DNA from 3 places in the Frankia sp. Cppng1_Ct_nod genome. Region 2 is predicted to be linked to each of the others. Evidence: riboswitches for the same ligand, from Rfam matches in the RefSeq annotation. Region 2 holds a riboswitch; each other region holds the start of a gene.
The links. Region 2 has a riboswitch for cyclic di-AMP ahead of NBW77_RS01830 (transglycosylase family protein). Riboswitches for the same ligand answer to the same signal wherever they lie in the genome.

Region 1: it holds a riboswitch for cyclic di-AMP, as region 2 does, so the genes downstream of both, NBW77_RS07385 (C40 family peptidase) here and NBW77_RS01830 (transglycosylase family protein) in region 2, are expected to answer to the same signal.
Region 3: it holds a riboswitch for cyclic di-AMP, as region 2 does, so the genes downstream of both, NBW77_RS09540 (C40 family peptidase) here and NBW77_RS01830 (transglycosylase family protein) in region 2, are expected to answer to the same signal.

What each region holds. Positions count from the first base shown of each region.
Region 1 covers NZ_CAKKTK010000016.1:60,680-64,818, forward strand. The annotation lists gene NBW77_RS07380 (4-hydroxybenzoate 3-monooxygenase) at 2-1,159, opposite strand; cyclic di-AMP (ydaO/yuaA leader) riboswitch at 1,766-1,941, shown strand; gene NBW77_RS07385 (C40 family peptidase) at 1,962-3,131, shown strand; gene NBW77_RS07390 (alpha/beta hydrolase family protein) at 3,634-4,139, opposite strand, start outside.
Region 2 covers NZ_CAKKTK010000003.1:60,652-64,790, forward strand. The annotation lists gene NBW77_RS01815 (CAP domain-containing protein) at 1-386, opposite strand, end outside; gene fbaA (class II fructose-bisphosphate aldolase) at 1,030-2,067, shown strand; cyclic di-AMP (ydaO/yuaA leader) riboswitch at 2,679-2,826, shown strand; gene NBW77_RS01830 (transglycosylase family protein) at 2,832-3,560, shown strand; cyclic di-AMP (ydaO/yuaA leader) riboswitch at 3,969-4,136, shown strand; gene NBW77_RS01835 (transglycosylase family protein) at 4,138-4,139, shown strand, end outside.
Region 3 covers NZ_CAKKTK010000024.1:28,382-32,520, reverse strand. The annotation lists gene NBW77_RS09545 (alkaline phosphatase family protein) at 1-187, opposite strand, end outside; cyclic di-AMP (ydaO/yuaA leader) riboswitch at 543-704, shown strand; gene NBW77_RS09540 (C40 family peptidase) at 815-1,444, shown strand; gene NBW77_RS09535 (transglycosylase SLT domain-containing protein) at 1,577-2,242, shown strand; gene NBW77_RS09530 (ABC transporter permease) at 2,476-3,321, shown strand; gene NBW77_RS09525 (SDR family NAD(P)-dependent oxidoreductase) at 3,291-4,112, opposite strand; gene NBW77_RS09520 (acyl-CoA dehydrogenase family protein) at 4,131-4,139, opposite strand, start outside.

The sequences.
Region 1 (4,139 bases), on a different contig from region 2:
GTTACACGGGGGATACGTAGTGTTCTGCAAAATCGGCCGCGGCAGCCGGTGATGTCCGGAGTCGGTCGAGTCGGACGTCCTGCAACCGCTGCGCGAACGGGTCGGAGAACTCGACATGCACCATGTGCAGAAGTTTGGTGGACGCCTCCTGGGACAGCCAGGCCCTGCGCTGACAGACATCGGAGTACGCATCCAGCGGCCGTTCGTCCAAGTCGTGAAGGGCCGCAGCCACCGCAAGCCCCAGTGTCTCGCCGTCGGCTATGGCAAGTCCGGCACCCTTGGCAGCCGCCGGCGGCACCCGCCGCGAGGCGTCCCCAGCCAGCAGGAGACGCCCGAAACGCATCGGTTCGTAGAAGGCGGAGTCCATCGCGACCACGCTTGGTGGTTCCAGCAAAGGTCCCTCCGCCAGTTCCCAGTCCTCGTCCACGGCAAGCCGCGCTTGCAGTTCCTCCCAGATCCGATCGGCGGGCCACTGCGCGGCGTCGGTTCCGGCTTCCACCTGAAGGTAGAAGCGGCTCGTCTGGTGGTCGCGCAGCATGTGGCCCGCGAACCCCTGTGGACTGACCCCATAGATGATCTTATCGGTGGACGGGGCTACCCCGGCGAGCACCGCAAGCCATGCCCACGGACTTTCATATTGCTGGGTGCAGCGGAGTGCCTCCCAGGGGATGGAGGCACGGGAGACCCCATGATGGCCGTCACAGCCCGCGATGAACCGGCTTTTCGCGGTTCGCCCCTCGCCGTTCGCAGTGACGAACGCGACAGTGGGACGGTCGGACGTCAGTCCATCGAGTGTGACATCCCTAACACTGAACTCGATGGTGCCACCCGCCGCAAGGTAGGCCAAGACCAGGTCCGCGACGAGCTTCTGTTGGGGGTAGACCATGTGATGACGCCCGTCTACGTACTGAGCGTACTCAACGACAAACGCCTGGCGACGATGCCTGAACTCACAGTTGCGGTGGGGGGCGCCCGCGGCTCGTAGGCCCTCGGCGAGCCCGTGACGCTCAAGCACCTCTACCGCTCCCGGCCCGAGCAACCCCGCGCGTGAGCGGCTTTCCACATCCGCCCGGCTGGCGCGTTCGAGGACCAGCGTATCGATACCCTGACGCGCCAGGACAACCGCGGTCACGAGACCTGCGACACCGGCGCCGATCACGATGACATCCGTAACCTGCGGACCCGACTGGCGTCCAGACCCGCCCGGACTGGGCAGCGGGCGACCGTCCGGTGACGATCCCGTCATGCGAGAGCCCCCTCAGAGATCACTAAACAGCCGACGAAGACGTGTCATAGCACTTCGATCACGTAAACGAATGAATTAACCACGGTCAGAATACGATGCCCGCCCCCCGGATGTTCAACTTCCGACAATTTCACCAGAAACGATGATCTCTCAGGCATTATCGGTACGAAAGATCATCGAGCAGGGCAAAACCCACTACTCCACGTCGCCGAGTAATCGCCATGAGCACTCGAGTACCCCCCGCCGACCGACTGTCGCCGCTATGGCGTAATGTCATGCCTCGTATCCCGTGGGTCACGGAACACGGCAAGCCTGCCAAGTAACGAGTCCCGCGAACAAGCAGGTCAAGTACGGCGGCGAACCGGTCGGTGCGGAGGATGGAAGGAGCCAGGATGGGCACTTCCGCAGGTACTCGCCGTAGTTGTGATGGACTAGTGTTTACGGGCACCATCCTTTTGAACTAGTCTCGCGCCGACGTCACGACAACACCGGACCGAACGCCGAATCCTGCCCGCGGTCCTGGTGTCCCCTCCGAGTCGTCACCAGGGCAGGAGCGGGGGACCCATCCTCCACCGGACGACACCGATCCCCGGTGCCGTCCTCGGGGTGAAGTACGCCGCGCGAAGGTCGCGCGACGCGCCGGGCAGCCCAGCCCGAACCCGACAGCTCACCTCGTAGGCGAACGGGAAGGATCACAACCTTGTCTGCGCCTGATGTGCAGCTTGATCCGGCAACATGGTCACGTTCGTCGTCGCAGACGGCCCAGTCGCCGTCCCGCCGACCGCGAGTCGAATCACCAGCACGTCCAGCCCGTGGCCGGCACCGCGCGCCCGCTCCACAGTCAGGAGCAAGTCGCGTGAAGGCCCGAGCAGCGGTCGCCGCGATGACCACTGGTACAGTGGCCGTGTCAGGTGTCGCCCTTGCGGGCTGCGCCCCGACCGACTCAGGTATGGATGAGGCTACGGTCAGCTCCCCTGTCACGCTAGGATCACAGTTCGGAAGCCAGGCTTCACTCGCCAACCTCCGAACATCGGTGATCAATTCGGCGGGCGCCACGGGTCCCGCTTCGATCACGAGTCATGTGATCGACCAGACTGAACTGCATCCCAAGAGCGATGTCGCGCTGAAAGTCACCAACCCGGACGTTTCAGTGCGGGCTGACCAGCCCGTGGAGATGGGGTTCTCGCTCCAGGACGAGCAGACCCACACACCGCTGGCCAACCAGCTCATCAAGGTCCAGGTCAAGCTGCCGGATGGTTGGGCGACCTTCAAGCACCTCTACACGAATGACCAGGGCTTCGCCAGTTACACGGCAAAAGTCCTGACCACGACGCAGATCACCGCCGTCTTCGACGGAACGGACGCCCTGCGGTCAGCGCACTCGGCAAATGTTGGTACTATGACCGTGATTCCGGATCCAACACCGGCGCTGCCGGCGCAGGCGTCCCGGTCGACAGTCCGTTCAGCACTTCAGGTACCGGATACCACGTCAACAAATTCGGCTTCAGCGGGTACAACAGACGCGACCGCAAGCTCGCTCGGCCAGCGGGCTGTGTATCTGGCATCGCAGCAAGCCGGTAAGCCCTATGTTTACGGCGCGGAAGGCCCTTACTCCTTCGACTGTTCCGGCCTGGTCCAGTATGTCTTCAAGCAGCTGGGACGCAGCCTTCCCCGCACCGCCGAGGAGCAGTACGCCGCGACGACCCGTATATCGCAGTACAACAAGCAGATCGGTGATCTGATCTTCTTCGGTGAGCCAGGCAACATCTACCATGAGGGTATCTACGCTGGTGACGGCATGATATGGGTCGCCCCGAAATCCGGTGATGTCGTCAAGCTTGAGAGCATCTGGACCACGTCCTACTCGGTCGGGCGCGTCAGCTAGTCCGTCGATTCCGGTGATCGCTACGCTCCCTGACGCAGCGGCTGCCATTCCCTGAAGAAAACCACAAGCGGGTTCACGCGCGGCCTCCCCCTCCGGTTGTGCGTGAACCTCGTCGCCAGGTCGATGTTGTCGGGATCAACACCGACCTGGCGGCACCCAACACGATTACCTGATGTCTTGCTCCTGCTCGTCAACTCCATAGCGGCCAAAAGTCACGCGACCATGAATCTTTTCGCGCGACCGGAGGCCCCAAGGGATATTTTCGTCGACCCAGAACCCTCATCGGGTCCGAAGACTTCCGCTGGTCGGACCGAGCCAACCCCCCCAGCTCGGAATGCCTGGCGGAACACCGGCTTCCGTCGGCCGGCCGTACTGAACCCCCCCCCACAGTGCGGCCGGCCGGCGGGAGTCATGAGCTCCCGTCGGCCGGCCGTGCCACCCCCCCGACACAGCCGGCCGGCGGGACGCTACGTTCGGGACACTCCGTCGCAGGTGAACTGCGTCACAGGTGAAGCGCCTCGGAGAAGTCCCACAGCTGACGAGTTGTGTTCTCGTCCCAGTTCATCCCGTTGACGGACCGGCGTTGGACCTGAGATGGGCAGCTCGGCGGTTCCTTGACCGTGCCCACCACACCGACCGCGGCGAACAGCGGTTTCTGCCCTGGTGCGGGCGCTTCGCAGGCGGCAGCGAGAGCAGCGCTTCCCCCCTCCCCGAGACCCCAGATGTAGACCCGGGAGAGGTCGATGCGTGACCGCTCCTTCGCGACATACTGGACGACGTCCCGCAGGTACTGCATGTCGATACGCCGCGGGTCGTCCACCTGCCAGGTACTGGCCAGAGCCTCCGGGTACACCACGGCGAAGTCCTTGAGGTCCGCCAGCTTCGATGCCTTGGTGACCTTCTCGATCGCCGCCGCATTATTGATGTTGATGTCATCGTGCAGAACAAGGACCAGAGGTAGTGGCTTGTCGGGTCTGGCCTTGGCGTGCACCTCAAGCTCCCGCCCCT
Region 2 (4,139 bases):
GCGCCGTCGGGCACGGACCGGGTGTCGAGGTCGGCCTCGTACGGCGCGGCAGGTACGACGCGGACGATCGTCCCAGGCCCACGCAGGACATAGGCCACCCAGGTCTGGCCGTCGGCCGGGACGGAGGTCTGGACCCGCACGGTCCCACCGACCGTGCCTCGGTCGATGATTCGATCCGACACCGACTGGGCTGCGAGTTGGACCGGAGCCGTCGACGACGCGAGCGCCTGGGCCGCGACGACCGACGTGTCGTCACCGGCCGGTCCGCTCCGGTTGATGACCGCGGTGGCGGCCAGGACACCAGCCGCAAGGACGAAGACGAGCACTACCAACGAGGCGCCGAACCATCCCCGGTGGGAACGGCGGTGCTTGCGATGTCGATCCATGGAACCTTCCGTGTGGTCGGTCCCCCCTGTTCATGCGTCCCGCCGTTGGTGCGTCCCCTCTGTTGGTACGTCCCCGCCGTTCGGCATCAAGAGTAGCGAGTACTAGGCATGACGGGCCATCGGGCATCGCTTTTGACCGAATAGTTGTGAGCAGACCGGGCCAGCCCGACCCAAATCAATACAACAACTTGACTCTTTGTGCGGCATTGACTACCCGCCACGCCGACCGACTGCACGCACATCCACACCCGCCTGGAACGATCTACGGCAGAGGATCCCGGTTGCACCACCCGGCGGGACGAGCCCGCACCCGCGAGAACAGGGGCAAACGTCCACACCCGCCGGACAAACCGGGCAGCAATAGGGGTCAGAGTGCCAAAACGCTGGTAGAAGGCATCGGTTCGGGAAAGTATCCGCACGTGACGGCGTTCGAGACAGGGCCTGCCCAACCGGTGCCCGATAACACGACCCACGACGGCGCCGGCCATCGCGACCAGCCGCACCCGCCGGTCACGCTCCACCAGCCCGCGGGGGCCCACTCATCATACCCTTCGCGCAACTTGCCATCCACGACGCATGTCCGGAACGGGCAATTGTCAACCAATCGGACATGTGACCCCGACAGCCTACAGGAGCCAGACCCATGCCCATCGCCACCCCAGATGTCTATGCGGAGATGCTTGACCGGGCCAAGGCCGAGGCATTCGCCTACCCCGCGATCAACGTCACCTCGTCCCAGACCCTGAACGCCGCCCTGAAGGGCTTCGCCGACGCCGGAAGTGACGGCATCGTGCAGGTCTCCACCGGAGGGGCCGAGTTCCTCTCCGGGACGAGAGTAAAGGACATGGTGCTCGGCGCTCAGGCACTGGCAGAGTTCGCCCACCATATCGCCAAGGCGTACCCGGTCAACATCGCGCTTCACACCGACCACTGCCCCGCGGACAAACTTGACACCTATCTTCGCCCCCTTCTCGCGATCTCCAAGGACCGAGTTCTCAAGGAAGGCCGCGAACCACTGTTCCAGTCACATATGTGGGACGGCTCCGCGGTCGAACTCGAGGAGAATCTCAAGATTGCCGACGCGCTGCTGACCGACGCCCATCAGGCGAAGATTATTCTGGAGGTGGAGATCGGGGTCGTCGGCGGCGAGGAGGACGGCGTCGTCGGCGCAATCGACGAGAAGCTGTACACCACGCCGGGAGACATGTTGCGGACCGCGGAAGTCCTCGGCACCGGGGAACGGGGTCGCTACCTACTGGCGGCAACTTTCGGAAATGTGCACGGGGTGTACAAGCCGGGCAACGTGAAGCTCCGTCCAAGCATCCTGCGGGACGGACAGCAGTATGTCGCGGAGAAGCTCGGGCTGCCAACCGGTGCCAAGCCGTTCGACCTGGTCTTCCACGGCGGCAGCGGCTCCGATCTGGCTGAGATTCGCGAGACGTTGGGCTACGGTGCGATCAAGATGAACGTGGACACCGACACCCAGTACGCGTTCACCCGGCCGATCGTCGATCATATCTTCAGGAACTACGACGGTGTCCTCAAGGTGGACGGCGAGGTCGGCGTCAAGAAGCAGTACGACCCGCGCAGTTACGGCAAGGCCGCGGAGATCGGCATGGCCGCCCGGGTGGCACAGGCATGCGAGGACCTGCGATCCGCCGGACGCGCGCTTGCCGGCTGACCCCGCCCACGGCCACGGGACGAGCCGGGCCGGGCCCGGTCAACCTGATCGAACCAAGCTGATCCGACCAAGCTGATCCGACCAAGCTGATCGAACCAAGCTGATCCGACCCACCGGTGGTTCCAGACATCCAGAACCAACCGCAACGCGCTCGCCAGGCCGGACACGGTGTCCGCCTGGCGAGCGTTCGCATTTCCGTCGCGGCCACTCCGCCGTCGGTTCGTCCTCCCATATCCCACCTGGCACTGGGTTATGTGCTTTCGCCGACGTGGCGCAGATTTCCGCCCCAGGTACTCGACGGCCTGAATCGGCAACAATAACGTGGACCACGTATACGACCGGATCGTGCACGGATGGCATTACCCGGCCAACCTGTTTGATCGTGACCGCCCCGCCACAATCCAGCAATTCCGGCGATCACTTATGTAATGAGCGCACGAGCGCGCGCGTTAGCATCCGATCTCGGGTTCATCAAGAGCGACCAGCCTGGTGTGCGCATGCTCACGAAGCATATTCGTCACTTGTTCGGCCACCAGCAGTGCCGGTTATTGTCTGCGCCATGCTCGCGACAGAGTGAGCATGCGTCGGACGGCACGCCGAATCCTGCCCTCGTCCGACGAACGCCAAACTTGCGGCAGGAACGGGGGACCCACTTTTGGGCGCTGAAATCGGGCGTCCTCGGGGTGAAGCCGCAAAAGCGGCCGGGCAGTCCCAGCCCGAACCCGACAGCTCACCTCGCAGGCGTGGGGAAGGGCATCACCAATATGTCCAGAGCACGTTCTCGCGGTCGACATCGTGGAACCAGCCAGGCCCGGAGCCGCGCCCGGACCCTGGTTGTCGCCCCGGCCCTGGTCGCCGCCGTCGGTGGGAGCATCGCGATGTCCCAGCCGGCCAGCGCCGCGACCACATGGGCGGGGCTCCGCCAGTGCGAGTCCGGAGGTAACTACTCCACCAACACCGGCAACGGTTACTACGGCGCCTACCAGTTCTCGCTGAGCACCTGGCGGAGCCTTGGCTACACCGGCCTGCCCAGCGACGCTTCGCCGGCCACCCAGGACGAGGCCGCGCTGAAGCTCGCTGCCCGCTCCGGCTTCGGCCAGTGGCCGGTCTGCGGCCTGGGTATGGGCTCCTCCCAACTCGCGTCGGGCGCCAGTTCCTCAGGCGCCGGCACAAGCGGGCGGACGAGCGGCGGCAGGGTGAACATCAACTCGTCCAGGTCGATCGCCGCCTCGGTCCCGCCCCGCGTCGTGCTGAGCGCGGACACCGGATCGACGTCCACCGGCAGGCCACTGCTCACCGTGGGGTTGATCTACCAGGTCCGATCGGACGTGCATTCCTGGCAGAACCAGATGAACAGCCTGGGTTACCACATCCGGGTCGATGGTCAGTACGGTCCGGAGTCGGCCGGCGCGGCCAGCCGCTTCCAGGCCGCCAAAGGCCTGACGGTTGACGGGATCTGCGGCCCGAGGACCTGGGCAGCCGTCTTCGGCTGAGCCCGGCCGCCGAGGACCTCAGAGGCTCGGGTGACACGCGAAGAAACATGATCACACCATCTATGGCCGAGTGGTGACGGCCGATACATAACCAAACACACAACGAGTCGGGCCGATCCACGCCAATATGACAACAAACACAACTGAAAAACACGGCAGCGATCGGCCCGATTACTCGGTGTTACGAAAATGACCGGCGACGACCCCGACTCAGGGGTGCCCCGATCGCCGGGTAGAGTTTTGAATTTGGAGTTCACCTAGTCCATTTGGGCGGTACGAGCCAAGCCGCTGTAGTTCATCCGACACCCGGGTTTGCTTCGAAAGGGCCAGGCTCGCTACAGTCCTTCCACTCGCCGGATCGGTGAGGCCGCCCGGACGGACGCCGAGTCCTGTCCCCGCCCGACGCGGCAGGATCTACCGCGGAGCCATACGGACAGGAGTGGGGGAACCACATCCGGACGCTGGAACTTCTCAGCGTCCTTGGGGTAAAGCTGGCAGCGCCCGTTGGCGTTACCGGCCGGGCACGTTCCCAGCCCGCACCCGACAGCTCACCTCGTAGGCGACGGGAAGGATCCAGAT
Region 3 (4,139 bases), on a different contig from region 2:
GCAGGACGTGTTTACCGGTCGGGGATGCGGCCTGTGCCGGGCCGCCGTTCCACCCGGGGTTCTCATATGGGCCGCCGCGGGTCAGGCCTTCGAAGTCGGGATCGTCGCTCGGTAGGTATCCGAGCAGATGGTCGAACGACCGGTTCTCCAGAACCAGGACGATCACATGGTCGATCTGGACGGTCATGCTGGTACCCCCGACACCGGTCCATATCATGCTACGGCTCGCTCAAGCGTCAGCATGTCACGTAGTGGCGACCCGATGGCATGAGGTATCCGCATCCGCATCCGTGATACCGGGATCCGTGATACCGGGCTCCGTGATACCGGGATCCGGGCAGACCGCATCCTGCCTCAGTCCAACCTTTGTGATCTTGATGGCGACGGCAGCGAGGACAGGATAACCGACACGTACAGTAGCCAATATGCGCCGATAATCCCGTAGAACTGGGACTTGCGGTCACAGCGTGTAGTTCGCTACCGTGGCCGAGCTCTCAGCAGCACCGGACTGCACGCCGAGTTCTGCCCACGGTCCGGTGTCCCTCTAGCAGTCGCCAGGGCAGAAGCGGGGGAACCATCTTCCGCCGGACGCCGCCGCCACGGCGACGTCCTTGGGGTGAAGTCGGCCGCGCATCCCCGCGCGCCGACCGGGCTTCCCGGCCCGAACCCGACAGCTAACCTCGCAGGCGTACGGGAAGGACCAACCTTGCCTGCATATCAGGCGTGTTCGGACTCGGCCGATACGACGCGTTCCGGACGCGGTCGTCACCGCGCGCCGACCACCAGTTACACATTTGGACGAGTGTCCGCGCGGGTGGCGGTCGCTGCCGCGGTCACCGGGACCGTTGCCCTCACCGGTCTTTCGGCCCCGGCCTGGGCCAACGACCAGGCGGCCGACACCACGGGCGACTCCAGCGGCGTCACCGCGGCGACCTGGGCAGGTGGTGGCGCACAGGCGGCGGGGGTCTCCGCGCCGGAGCCCGCCGTGGCCTCGCCTTCATCCTCGGCATCTCCGTCCTCGGCGGCGGGAAGTGGGTCCGCCACCGCCACCGCCACCGCCACCGATCCGGCCGGTTCGTCGGCGTCCGCCAGCAGCCTGGGTGCGAAGATCGTCTATCTGGCCTCCAAGCAGGCGGGCAAGCCGTACATGTGGGGCGCCCAGGGGCCGAACGCATTCGACTGTTCCGGTCTCGTCCAGTACGTCTACAAGCAGCTGGGCCGCAATATCCCACGGGTGACCGATGCCCAGTACGCGGCCGCGCAGAAGGTGTCTCAGGGCGCGAAGCAGCCCGGTGACCTCATCTTTTTCGGTTCTCCCGGAAACATCTATCACGTGGGGATCTACGCCGGGAACGACATGATATGGGCCGCTCCCCACAGCGGGACGGTCGTCAGGCTTCAGAAAATCTATTCCTCCCACTATCTTGTCGGTCGCATCGGGTGAACCGGTACGGCGCATTCTGACCTTTCCTTGATATTTGCCCGTCAGGAAAGGTGTCGCCGGAAAGGCGTACCGGTCTTGAATCCACCGAGCGTTCGAGCTGCTCAAACGACACCGTGAGTGAGATGTTCAACAATGTCCAAGGGAAGACACCGGAAGCAGACCCCGCACAATCGCGGCGCGATGATCGCCGCTGTCGGGGTCATCGGCACGACGGCCGGAATGATGCTAAGCGCAAGCCCGGCCAGCGCGAGTACCCCTGCTCCGACCCAGGTTTCCGACGCTACGATCGCCAGTGTCGGAATGAACGCCGGACTTTCTGGCTGCAGCGGGGCGCCGCTTGGTACCTGGGTGGCGGTGGCGCTGGCGGAGTCCGGCGGCAACCCGACTTCGCACAACTCGAACGGCGAGGACTCCCGCGGACTGTGGCAGATCAATATGCGGGCCCATGCGAGCTGGGTGGGGGACCGGGACCTGTACGATCCCGCAACCAACGCGTGGGCGGCCAAGCACGTATGCGACATTCAGGGGATAGGCGCGTGGAGTACCTACACGAATGGCGCCTATCGCCAGTATCTTGCACGGGGTGACGCTGCCGCAGCCACTTCGGGAAGTGCTTCGGGAAGTGCTTCGGGAAGTGCTGCGGGAAGTGCTGCGGGAAGTGTGAGTGCTAACCCGGCATCCCCGCCGACGGCGCAACCGTCCGGGCCGACTTCCGGCACGGACGGGGTTCCGGTCCCGGGCGCCCCGCACGAGGGTTGGTGGGGGCACTGGTCCGGGCATCGGCAGGAGTCGCCATGAGAACCGGAACCCGGGAGTAACGCGTAGACCCGTTTCTCCCGTGGGGCAACGGGCCCCGGCCGTCTTGGTCCGATGGTCGGTGCCCGTTGCACCGGAGATCGTCGGCGAACGCGTCGGTCGCTCCCAGCTTCAGGGCGAGTCGGCGTTTGAAGGGGACTGGATCGACCGCGATGACCCGGGTGGCTCCGACGCGATCGCCCTGCACCGCATTCATACCGATACCACCGGTGCCCATGATGATGATCGCGTCACCAGGGCTGATGGTGGGCCTGTCGCTGGTCATGATCAACTGGTTCGCGGCCAACACCGACGTCCCGATCGCCCTCGTCTGCGTCGGCGCTGTGCTGTTGTGTTGCCTGGTCGGCCTGGTCAGCGGCGTCCTGGTGGTGCGGTTCCGGGTCAACTCGCTGATAGCCACCCTCGGCGTGAGCCAGGTACTCACCGCCGTGGGGCTGAAGGTCTCCGACAACCGCCAGATCACCGGCGCGTTCTCCGACCGGTTCGCGACGCTCGGCAGCACGAACCTGCTGGGTGTTCCGGTGGTCGTGCTCTACCTCCTGGCGCTGGCGGTCATCCTGTGGTTCGTTCTGGAGCACACCCCGGTCGGGCGTTACCTGTTCGCGGTCGGCAGTAACCCGCAGGCCGCGCGTCTGGCCGGTCTGTCGACGGACCGGCTCGTCTACGGCTCGCTCATCGCCTCCGGCGGGGTGGCCGGGATCGCCGGCGTCATCTATGCGATGCGGGTCGGTGCCTACACCGCGGACGCTGGTCCGGGTCTGCTGTTCCCCGCGCTGGCAGCGGTGTTCTTCGGGGCATCGCAGTTCTCCCGGCGGCCCAACGTGTGGGGCACGCTGATCGCATATTTCGCGCTCGCGTTCGGTGTCAAGGGCTTGCAACTGGCCTTCGGGCCCGGCACCTTCTGGATCCAGCCGCTGTTCCAGGGCTCGGCACTACTGATCGCCGTCGCCCTGGCGAGCCGGCAGGTCGCCCAGACCCGGCGCAGCCGGCGGGCACAGGCAACCGCGGCCGCGGCCGGGTCCGAGCCCGGTCAGCCCGCCCCGTCGGCCGGCGCGCTGTAGGGGACGACCGCCTGCCCGCCGTCGACGGCCAGCAGCGCGCCGGAGGTGAAACTCGACGCGGGCCCGGCGAAGTACAGGGCCGCGCCGACGATCTCGCGCGGGTCACCCCCCCTACCCAAGGGGAATCTGCTCGCCATCGCCTCGAAGGCCGGCATGTCCCAGGCCTTACTGATGTCGGTGAAGAACGGCCCCGCCATGATCGTGTTGACCCGGACCGTCGGCCCGAAGGCCTGGGCGAAGCCGGCGGTCAGCACGTTCAACCCCGCTTTGGCCGCCGCGTAGGGCAGGTCGCCCGGTGTCGGTCGCACCGCCGCGACACTGCTGATGTTGATGATCGAACCGCCCCCTGCGCGGGCCATGCGGGCACCGACGAGCGCGGTGAGCCGGAACGGCCCCTTGAGGTTGACAGCGATGACCTTGTCGAACAGCTCCTCGGTCACCTCGGCCAGACTCGGGTAGCGTGGGGCGATACCGGCGTTGTTGACCAGCACGTCGAGGTGGCCGAACTCGTCGTGGACGGCGTCCACCAGGCGGGTGAGGCCGGCCCAGTCACCGACATGCGCCGGGTAGGGCAACGCCCTGCGGCCGGTGGTGCGGCGGACCTCCTCGGCGAGCTCCGCGCAGCCGGAGGCCTTCCGGCTGGTGATAACGACGTCCGCGCCGGCCGCGGCGAACGCGAGCACCATCTCCCGGCCGAGGCCACGGCTCCCGCCCGTCACGAGCGCCACCTTGCCCTGGAGCGGGCCGTCGTACCCGGGATCATCGCTCTGGCGCACCTGCACTCCCTCCACGGTCGGACCCTCCAACGGTCAGTGCGG